Regions from separate parts of the Pseudomonas mucidolens genome, predicted to be linked through region 1. Evidence: predicted binding sites of a transcription regulator. Region 1 holds the regulator's gene; each other region holds the start of a gene.
The links. Region 1 encodes sigma-54, which starts transcription at its own class of promoters, with help from an activator protein. Its sites were predicted from a motif close to ANTGGCATNNANNTTGCTNT; they were not measured.

Region 1 (3,612 bases):
GCAGGGTTTCTTCGTCCGCGTCCAGGTACAGCACATCGCAATGAATGTGCTTGCCGCGTACCTCTTCAAGCAGTTCCGGGAAGCGTGACAAGTGACTCGGCAGGTTGCGGGCGTCGATCGATACGGCGACCAGCGGTTGCGCCAGTTCGGTGTGGATCAGCGCCCGCTCGGCGAGCTCAGGCAGCAAGCCGGCGGGCAGGTTGTCAATGCAGTAAAAACCGTTGTCCTCAAGGACGTTGAGAGCAGTGCTTTTACCCGAGCCGGAACGCCCGCTGACGATGATCAAACGCATGATTACTGCCCGTTTTGTTCATCCAGGACAACCTGATACAGCGCCTCATTGGTCTTGGCACTGCGCAATTTGTCGCGTACATCCTTGCGGTCGAGCATGCTGGCGATCTGCCGGAGCAGTTCCAGGTGCGCATCGGTGGCCGCTTCCGGGACCAGCAACACGAACAGCAGGTCTACCGGGGCGCCATCAATGGCGTCGAAGTCGATTGGAGCGTCCAGGTGCAGCAGGGCGCTGACTGGCAGCTCGCAGCTTTTCAGTCGGCAGTGAGGGATGGCGATGCCGTTGCCAAAACCGGTGGAACCAAGTTTTTCACGGGCGATCAGGGCCTCGAAAACATCTTGCATCTCCAGTTCAGGCACTTCGCGGCTGATCAGGTTGGCAATTTGTTCGAGGGCTTTCTTTTTACTGCCACCCGACACGTTCACGAGGGAACGGCCGGGGGTCAGGATGGTTTCAAGTCGGATCATTAGGGGGGAGTGTTAGCGGCCAGAACCTTGAAGGAGGCTCTGCTGCTTTTCCTTATGCTTTTTAAGTTGGCGGTCAAGCTTGTCAGTCAAGGCATCGATTGATGCATACATGTCTTCATGCTCGGCATTGGCGACTACTTCGCCACCGGGAATCTGGAGGGTCGCCTCGATTTTCTGTTGGAGTTTATCGACCTTCATGATGACTTGCACATTGGTAATCTTGTCGAAATGACCCTCAAGCCGCTTCAGCTTCTGCTCGACGTAATCGCGCAATGGAGGGGTGACTTCTACATGGTGTCCACTGATGTTGACTTGCATACAGCTTCTCCTTCGTTGCCAGTGCATAAAGCGGCAGGCAAATGCCTGCCACTGGAACGCTGTGCCCCGCCCGTCACATCAACCGCTTACGCTCGCTGGAAGGCGCAATCCCAAGGGATTCGCGGTATTTGGCGACGGTTCGGCGGGCGACCTGAATGCCTTGTGCCTCCAGTAAACCAGCGATCTTGCTGTCACTCAACGGCTTTTTCTGATTTTCCGCGGCAACCAGTTTTTTGATGATTGCGCGGATCGCCGTGGACGAGCATTCGCCGCCTTCGGAGGTGCTGACGTGGCTGGAAAAAAAGTATTTCAACTCATAAATACCCCGTGGGGTATGCATGAATTTTTGGGTGGTCACGCGGGAAATGGTCGATTCGTGCATGCCTACCGCTTCGGCAATGTCATGCAGCACCAGCGGTTTCATCGCTTCGTCGCCGTACTCCAGGAAGCCGCGCTGGTGCTCGACGATCTGTGTGGCGACTTTCATCAGCGTCTCGTTGCGGCTTTGCAGGCTCTTGATGAACCAGCGGGCTTCTTGCAATTGATTGCGCATGAAGGTGTTGTCGGCGCTGGTGTCCGCCCGGCGAACGAAACCGGCGTATTGCGGATTCACCCGCAGGCGCGGCACTGACTCCTGGTTAAGCTCCACCAGCCAGCGTTCGTTGTCCTTGCGCACGATCACGTCGGGCACCACATATTCCGCCTCGCTGGACTCGATCTGCGAACCAGGGCGCGGGTTGAGGCTTTGCACCAGCTCGATGATCTGGCGCAGGTCATCTTCCTTGAGCTTCATGCGGCGCATCAGTTGGCTGTAGTCGCGGCCGCCCAGCAAGTCGATGTAATCAGTGACCAGGCGCTGTGCCTCGGTGAGCCACGGCGTCTTGGCGGGCAGTTGGCGCAGTTGCAGCAACAGGCATTCGCTGAGGTCGCGGGCGCCGATGCCGGCCGGTTCAAATTGCTGGATGCGGTGCAGGACGGCTTCGATTTCGTCCAGCTCGATGTCCAGTTCCGGGTCGAAAGCTTCGAGAATCTCCTCGAGGGTCTCGTCAAGGTAGCCCTGGTTATTGATGCAATCGATCAGGGTCACGGCGATCAGGCGATCGGTGTCGGACATCGGTGCCAGGTTCAGTTGCCACAGCAAGTGGCTCTGCAGGCTCTCGCCGACGGAGGTGCGGGTGGTGAAGTCCCACTCGTCATCGTCGTTGCTGGGCAGGCTGCTGGCGCTGGTCTGGTAGACGTCTTCCCAGGCAGTGTCCACGGGCAGATCATTGGGAATGCGCTCGTTCCATTCGCCCTCCTCAAGGTTATCCACCGTCGGGGCGGTTTCCTGATAGGACGGTTCCTGCACGTCAGCGTTGGGTTTTTGCTCGACGTTATCGGCCAGCGGGTCTGCGTTATCGAAGTCGTCGCCTTCTTCCTGGCGTTCGAGCATCGGATTGGACTCCAGGGCCTCCTGGATTTCCTGTTGCAGGTCCAGGGTCGACAATTGGAGCAGGCGGATGGCCTGTTGCAGCTGCGGTGTCATCGTCAGCTGCTGGCCCATTCTCAGGACTAGCGATGGTTTCATGGCAGGGGCTTAACACCTTATTCGCCGGCGCAGTGCGCCATCCACGACAGGGCGCGTGAGCGCCAAACATAAGCAAATTATATGCCTGATGTCGGTTGCTTTGCCTAGAGCGCGGTAACAATAAAAATAATAAGGTTTTTATTGACTCGCGCGCTCCGCGGCGCTGCGCCATGACACCAAGGTGTTTACAGGCGGAACTCGTGACCCAGGTAGACTTCCTTGACCAAGTCGTTGGCCAGAATAGTCGCGGCGTCACCTTCGGCGATCAGTTGGCCATCATTCACGATATAAGCGGTTTCGCAGATATCGAGCGTCTCACGTACGTTGTGGTCGGTGATCAAAACACCGATTCCCTTGGCCTTGAGGTGATGGATGATCTGCTTGATATCGCCCACCGAGATCGGGTCGACACCGGCGAAGGGTTCATCCAGTAGGATGAACTTTGGTGCAGTGGCCAATGCGCGGGCAATTTCCACGCGGCGCCGCTCGCCACCGGAAAGGCTCATGCCGAGGTTGTCGCGAATGTGGTTGATGTGGAATTCCTGCAGCAGGCTTTCCAGTTCCTGGCGACGGCCGTCACGATCCAGTTCCTTGCGGGTCTCGAGGATCGCCATGATGTTGTCGGACACCGACAGTTTGCGGAAGATCGACGCTTCCTGCGGAAGATAGCCGATACCGGCCCGGGCACGGCCGTGCATGGGCTGGTGGCTGACATCCAGGTCGTCGATCAGTACGCGGCCCTGATCCGCCTGGACCAGGCCGACAATCATGTAGAAACAGGTGGTCTTGCCGGCACCGTTGGGGCCAAGCAGGCCGACGATCTGGCCACTGTCGATCGACAGGCTGACGTCGCGCACGACCTGACGGCTTTTATAGGCCTTGGCCAGATGCTGGGCTTTCAGGGTTGCCATTACTCGGCCTTCTTCTTCGGCTGGATAACCATGTCGATGCGTGGACGTGGCGTGGTG
Region 2 (3,612 bases), 820 kb from region 1:
TCGTTTTCCAGATCATCGTCGCTCATGTTCTACCTCATGACTTGCGAAAAGCAGATTAGTTATAGCCCAGCTTCGCCATCTGTCGAAGGCTGCCGGAAAAAAATCAACGTCCACCGGATAACCAGTGGCTTATGCCCCATCACCGTGCAAGGTGGCGAGGACTTTACGGGCACCGCCATGATCACGGTGCTCGCCCAGATAAACGCCTTGCCATGTTCCTATCGCCAAGCGGCCGGCCTTGATCGGCAGACTCAGCTGGCAGCCCAACAGGCTGCCCTTGAAGTGCGCCGGCAGATCATCCGGACCTTCGTCGTTGTGTTCATATCCCGCCGCGCCTTGCGGCACCAGCGCATTGAAAAACCGCTCGAAGTCTCGGCGAACCGCCGGGTCGGCATTCTCGTTGATCGTCAACGAGGCCGAGGTGTGCTGCAGCCACAGATGCAACAGGCCGACTCGACACGCCTGCAACTCAGGCAAGCCGGCGAGCAACTCGTCCGTTACCAGATGAAAGCCCCGAGGCTTGGCCCGCAGGGTAATCAGGCTCTGTTGCCACATACAGTTCTCCGCCCATCGGCGCGCATTCTAGCGTGCTCTGGGAAAAAACAAAGTGCCGAATACGCCTACATGCCTGTAAGACATTCGCACAATGAAAAGTACCTTGTGGATCACGTCACAAACTGCGCAGAAAAATCTCACAAGCCTTTCTGACAGACAAACCCCAGACAAAAAAATGCCCGGCAAGCCGGGCATATGTTTTCAAGCGAACTTACAAGTTGTAGCCACGTTCGTTGTGTTCCGCCAGGTCGAGACCCACCGCCTCTTCCTCTTCGCTCACACGCAGCCCTATCACCATGTCCAGCACCTTGAGAATGACGTAAGTGATGATACCGGTGTAGATCACGGTGAAACCAACGCCCTTGGCCTGAATCCAGACTTGCGCGGCAATGTCAGTCACCGTGCCGAAACCACCCAGTATCGGCGCCGCGAACACGCCGGTAAGAATCGCGCCGACAATACCGCCGACACCGTGTACGCCGAAAGCGTCCAGCGAGTCGTCATAACCCAGCTTGCGCTTGAGGCTGGTGGCGCAGAAGAAGCAGATCACACCCGACGCCAGGCCGATGACCACGGCGCCCATCGGGCCCACGGTGCCGGCAGCCGGGGTAACCGCCACCAGGCCGGCCACCACGCCCGAGGCGATGCCCAAGGCGCTTGGCTTACCGTGGGTGATCCACTCGGCGAACATCCAGCCCAGTGCCGCCGCCGCAGTAGCAATCTGCGTGACCAGCATCGCCATGCCGGCGGTGCCGTTGGCCGCCGCGGCAGAACCTGCGTTGAAGCCGAACCAGCCGATCCACAGCATGGCCGCGCCGATCAGGGTGTAACCCAGGTTATGCGGAGCCATCGGTGTGGTCGGGTAGCCTTTACGCTTGCCGAGCACGATGCACGCCACCAGGCCAGCCACGCCGGCGTTGATATGCACCACCGTGCCGCCCGCGAAGTCGAGCACGCCCCAGTCCCACATCAGGCCGCCGTCGCCGCTCCAGACCATGTGGGCGATGGGCGCATACACCAGGGTGAACCAGATGGCCATGAAGATCAGCATGGCGGAGAATTTCATGCGCTCGGCGAACGCACCGACGATCAGCGCCGGCGTAATGATCGCAAACGTCATCTGGAAGGTGATGAACACCGCTTCCGGGAACAGCGCCGCAGGACCGGTGAGGCTGTCTGGGGTCACACCCGACAGGAACGCCTTGCCCATGCCGCCGAAGAATGAGTTGAAGTTGACGACGCCCTGCTCCATGCCCGTGGTGTCGAACGCGATGCTGTAGCCGTAGACGACCCACAGAATGCTGATCAGGCCGGTAATGGCGAAGCACTGCATCATCACCGAAAGAATGTTCTTGGAACGGACCATGCCGCCGTAGAACAGCGCCAGGCCAGGAATAGTCATGAACAGCACCAGCGCGGTGGCCGTCAGCATCCAGGCGGTATCGCCGGAGTTGAGGACTGGAGCCGCCACTTCGTCTGCCGCCATGGCCAGGCTGGGCATTACGATGGACAACAGGGCTCCTAGCCCTGCGAATTTACGCAGAGTCATATTGTTTTCTCCTGGGGCGTTGGGGTTTGGCGGCTTAGATTGCGTCGGTATCGGTTTCGCCGGTACGGATGCGAATAGCCTGTTCCAGATTGACCACGAAGATCTTGCCGTCACCGATCTTGCCGGTGTTGGCGGCCTTGGTTATAGCCTCGATAACCCGGTCAAGATCCTTGTCGTCAATGGCGACATCGATCTTCACCTTCGGCAGGAAGTCGACTACATATTCCGCGCCGCGATACAGCTCGGTATGACCTTTCTGCCGACCGAAGCCTTTGACCTCAGTGATGGTAATGCCCTGCACGCCGATCTCCGACAACGACTCGCGTACATCGTCCAACTTGAACGGCTTAATGATGGCAGTGACTAGCTTCATGAAAACTCTCTCCCGAATTGGTGGACTTGCCCCAGGAAAACAAACCCGACTCAAGTCTAAGCGCAGTGCCTGGCTTTGTAACGCATCGTCGCCTCGGCAATTGCCTTTGCGACGCCATGACGAAACCTGTACCCCTGATCCGTCGGCGCACTGCATTCGTCACAGCGACTGCATCAGTGCATGGGTCATGATCGTCTAAGCAGAAACCTTGCCAGCTCCATAAAAACTCCTGAAATCAATCCCTTGCCCACTCATGCCCACCAAAGGGCCACTGCGGCGTGGCGGATACGCACAAAAACAGTGCGCCCGCGCCCAACCCCATGCGCAAAAAGCGTGCGACCACCACTGTGAGAAATGACTGCAGACGCTGCGTGATACACTGCCTGCCAACCGTTATTCCGGATTATTTCCCATGCTCGCGCCCAAAGACCTCCTCGACGCCCTGAGCGGCCACGCCTCTCGACTGTTCAGCGGTGACACCCCGCTGCCCCGCAATGAAATCGAAAGCCAGTTCAAGGCGCTGTTGCAGAGCGGCTTCAGCAAGCTCGATCTGGTTAGCCGGGAAGAGTTCGATAGCCAGATGGTCGTGCTGGCCCGTACGCGAGCGCGCCTGGAAAGCCTGGAGGCCAAGGTTGCAGAGCTGGAAGCACGCCTGACGCCGCCCACCGAATAAAACGAACAACCTGTAGCAACGCGGGGCACACCCAGTTCTGGATACGTTCTGTAAAACCTCCCCGCCGTGCTCTTCCCCATCTCGTCTACCCTTGAAAAACCGCAGGAAGCGGCCCTCCACCTCAAGGAACGAGCATGTCCCTCGCCATTGTCCACAGCCGCGCCCAGATTGGCGTCGAGGCCCCCGCCGTCACGGTTGAGGTGCATATGGCCAACGGGTTGCCCTCCCTGACGCTGGTAGGCCTGCCCGAAACGGCCGTCAAGGAAAGCAAGGACCGGGTGCGCAGTGCCATTCTGAACTCCGCGCTGCAATACCCCGCGCGTCGTATCACCCTCAATCTCGCGCCCGCCGACTTGCCCAAGGATGGCGGGCGTTTTGATTTGGCGATCGCCCTGGGGATCCTGGCGGCCAGCGTGCAGGTGCCGGCGCTGATGCTGGATGACGTGGAATGCCTCGGTGAGC
Region 3 (3,612 bases), 1.4 Mb from region 1:
GCTCAAGGGCTGGCGGCGCGGCGCTGGCACTGGCGCTGATAAACAACAGGGCGATTGCAAATCTATATTTCAATGGAGATCTCCTTGTGGGAGCAGGTCTGGAATGGCGTCAGTCAGAGGCTACCTTATCTTTCGCGGTTGTCTGCAAGCGGGGTAGACCCAGCGCAAAAAAAAGACCTCCACAAGGAGGCCTTTTTTCGTCACGCTGCATCAAGCAGCGCTACCGGATCAGCAGCTGTAGTACAGCTCGTATTCCAGTGGGTGTACGAAGGTGCGGACCTTGATTTCTTCTTCGCTTTTCAGGGCGATGTAGGCATCGATAAAGTCGTCGCTGAACACGCCGCCTTTGGTCAGGAACGCACGGCCCTTGTCCAGCTCTTCCAGGGCTTCTTTCAGGCTGCCGCACACTTGTGGAATTTCCTTGGCCTCTTCAGGCGGCAAGTCGTACAAGTTCTTGTCGGCAGCGTCGCCTGGGTGGATCTTGTTCTGGATACCGTCCAGGCCAGCCATCAACAGTGCAGCGAAGCCCAGGTATGGGTTGGCTGCTGGATCCGGGAAACGGGCTTCGATACGGCGCGCGCGCGGGCTGGTCACGTAAGGAATACGGATCGAGGCGGAACGGTTACGAGCCGAGTAGGCCAGCATTACCGGCGCTTCGAAACCTGGGACCAGACGCTTGTAGGAGTTGGTCGACGGGTTGGTGAAGCCGTTCAGAGCCTTACCGTGCTTGATGATACCGCCGATGAAGTACAGGGCAGTGTCGGACAGGCCGGCATAACCTTCGCCAGCGAAGGTGTTTTTGCCTTCTTTGGCGATGGACAGGTGAACGTGCATACCCGAACCGTTATCGCCGTACAGTGGCTTAGGCATGAAGGTGGCGGTACGGCCGTAGGCATCAGCCACGTTATGTACGCAGTACTTCAAGGTCTGTACTTCGTCAGCCTTGGCTACCAGGGTGTTGAACTTCACACCGATTTCGTTCTGACCGGCAGTCGCCACTTCGTGGTGGTGAACTTCGATGACCAGGCCCATTTCTTCCATGGCGTTGCACATGGAGGTACGGATTTCATGGTCGTGGTCGAACGGAGGCACCGGGAAGTAGCCGCCTTTGACGCCTGGACGGTGGCCTTTGTTGCCGCCTTCCACGTCCTGGTCGGACATCCACGAACCTTGTTCGGAGAAGATTTTGAACATCGAGCCGGAGATGTCGGACTTGAACTTCACTTCGTCGAAGATGAAGAACTCAGGCTCTGGCCCTACGAATACGGTGTCGCCGATACCGGTGGACTTCAGGTATTCCTCGGCACGCTTGGCGATTGCACGTGGGTCGCGGTCGTAGCCTTGCATGGTCGACGGCTCGATCACGTCGCAGACCAGAATCAGGGTCGGCTCTTCGGTGAATGGGTCGAGTACGGCGGTGGTGTCGTCCGGCATCAGGATCATGTCGGAAGCTTCGATGCCTTTCCAGCCAGCGATGGAGGAACCGTCGAACATTTTACCTTCTTCGAAGAAGGCCTCATCCAGCGCGTCGCGAGCCGGCATGGTCACGTGGTGCTGAGTGCCTTTGGTGTCCGTGAAGCGCAGATCAATCCATTTAACGTCATGATCTTTGATGAGTTGAACCGACTTCGACATAGTGTCCTCCGGGTGGCTTCGGGCTGGGTAGTGGAGTTAGCCCTTGGAATGTGGGTGATGCCGGCGCGGATAGTCCGCCATGGCAACCTGCCTCACAAGGGAGCAAATTGCATGCCAGTGCGCCAACATGGCCTTTTTGCCTCAAAATGGCCCCTATAAAGGTGCAGCCCGTTAAAACCGCATAAATAGCGCACCGCAATGTAGCGCAAAAGTACGCTGACGCACTGTTTTGGTGCGACTCGTGCCGTTTGTATATTAACTGGTTAAACCTTGAGCGATTTCCGCTATAATCCGCGCCCCCCTTTTTCGGCTGGCCCTGCGCGCGCTGTTTCCATGAAATTAATCGTTAAAGTCTTCCCTGAGATCACCATCAAGAGCCGACCGGTACGGATGCGTTTCATCCGTCAATTGGCCAAGAACATCCGTGCCGTGCTCCGCGATCTGGACCCGGCTGTGGTGGTGAACGGCGTGTGGGACAATCTCGAGCTGGAAACCCGCGTGACCGACCCCAAAGCCCTGAAGGAGCTGACCGAACGCCTGAGCTGCATGCCGGGCATCGCGCACTTTCTGCAGGTTGATGAGTACCCGTTGGGCGACTTCGACGACATCACCGAAAAGTGCAAGCAGCACTTCGGTGGTACGCTCGCAGGGAAGATTTTCTCCGTGCGTTGCAAGCGCGCCGGCAAGCACCCGTTCAGCTCCATGGACGTCGAAAAATACGTCGGCAGCAAGCTGCGTCGCGAATGCGGTGCAGCCGGAATTTCCCTGAAAGCACCGCAAATTGAAGTGCGCATGGAAATTCGCGACCAACGGTTGTTTGTGATCCACAGCCAGCACAACAGCATCGGTGGCTACCCGCTGGGAGCCCTGGAACAGACCCTGGTACTCATGTCCGGCGGTTTCGATTCCACGGTGGCGGCCTACCAGATCATGCGCCGCGGGCTGATGAGCCACTTCTGCTTCTTTAACCTGGGCGGGCGTGCACACGAATTAGGCGTGATGGAAGTCGCGCACTATATCTGGAAGAAATACGGCAGCTCCCAGCGTGTGTTGTTTGTCAGCGTGCCGTTCGAGGAAGTCCTGGGAGAAATTCTCGGCAAAGTCGATAACAGTCATATGGGCGTAGTATTGAAGCGTATGATGTTGCGCGCTGCGTCCCGGATTGCTGATCGGCTACAGATCGAGGCGCTGGTTACCGGCGAAGCGATCTCTCAGGTGTCCAGCCAGACACTGCCGAACCTGTCGTTGATCGACTGTGTGACCGAGAAGCTGGTGTTGCGCCCGCTGATTGCCAGTCACAAGCAGGACATCATCGACCTGGCGAACGAGATTGGTACCGCCGACTTCGCCAAGCACATGCCTGAGTACTGCGGGGTCATCTCGGTGAACCCCAAGACCCATGCCAAGCGTCACCGCGTGGAGTACGAAGAGCAACAATTCGACATGGCGATTCTGGAGCGTGCGCTCGAGAACGCCAAGCTGGTGCCAATCGATCGCGTGATCGACGAACTGGGCCAGGATTTGCAGATCGAAGAAGTCAGTGAGGCACTGGCCGGCCAAATCGTCATCGACATCCGTCACCCGGATGCCGCTGAAGATGAGCCGCTGGCCATCACTGGGATCGACGTACAAACGTTGCCGTTCTATGCATTGAACGCACGTTTCAAGGAACTGGATGACAGCCGTCAGTACCTGTTGTATTGCGACAAAGGCGTGATGAGTCGCCTGCATGCCCACCATTTGCTCAGTGAGGGACATGCCAATGTGCGCGTTTATCGACCGAGCTAAGAGCCCGGGGCTGTTTGCCTGTGGCCTGCGTCACCGGCCCCCCCGACTCTGCCGTCAAGCTGTAACGGCAAGGCCTGACTCTACTGTTAATCGCTGCCACGACCTGTCAGCACACCGAATCCTCTGATCGAGATACACAAGTGATCGAAAATCTACGTAACATCGCCATCATTGCCCACGTTGACCACG

Region 2: a site for sigma-54 is predicted at 2,674-2,693, ahead of glnK (P-II family nitrogen regulator). Genes of this name have one in related genera too.
Region 3: a site for sigma-54 is predicted at 1,735-1,754, ahead of glnA (glutamate--ammonia ligase). Genes of this name have one in related genera too.

The regions. Positions count from the first base shown of each region.
Region 1 covers NZ_LT629802.1:143,850-147,461, forward strand. Annotated here, with positions in the region: gene rapZ (RNase adapter RapZ) at 1-292, opposite strand, end outside; gene ptsN (PTS IIA-like nitrogen regulatory protein PtsN) at 295-759, opposite strand; gene hpf (ribosome hibernation-promoting factor, HPF/YfiA family) at 772-1,077, opposite strand; gene BLU75_RS00695 (RNA polymerase factor sigma-54) at 1,151-2,644, opposite strand; gene lptB (LPS export ABC transporter ATP-binding protein) at 2,830-3,555, opposite strand; gene lptA (lipopolysaccharide transport periplasmic protein LptA) at 3,555-3,612, opposite strand, start outside.
Region 2 covers NZ_LT629802.1:5,180,989-5,184,600, reverse strand. Annotated here, with positions in the region: gene sutA (transcriptional regulator SutA) at 1-26, opposite strand, end outside; gene BLU75_RS23805 (secondary thiamine-phosphate synthase enzyme YjbQ) at 130-555, opposite strand; gene BLU75_RS23800 (ammonium transporter) at 767-2,104, opposite strand; gene glnK (P-II family nitrogen regulator) at 2,139-2,477, opposite strand; gene BLU75_RS23790 (accessory factor UbiK family protein) at 2,890-3,150, shown strand; gene BLU75_RS23785 (YifB family Mg chelatase-like AAA ATPase) at 3,285-3,612, shown strand, end outside.
Region 3 covers NZ_LT629802.1:4,558,333-4,561,944, reverse strand. Annotated here, with positions in the region: gene BLU75_RS20950 (chorismate mutase) at 1-73, opposite strand, end outside; gene glnA (glutamate--ammonia ligase) at 229-1,635, opposite strand; gene thiI (tRNA uracil 4-sulfurtransferase ThiI) at 1,969-3,423, shown strand; gene typA (translational GTPase TypA) at 3,564-3,612, shown strand, end outside.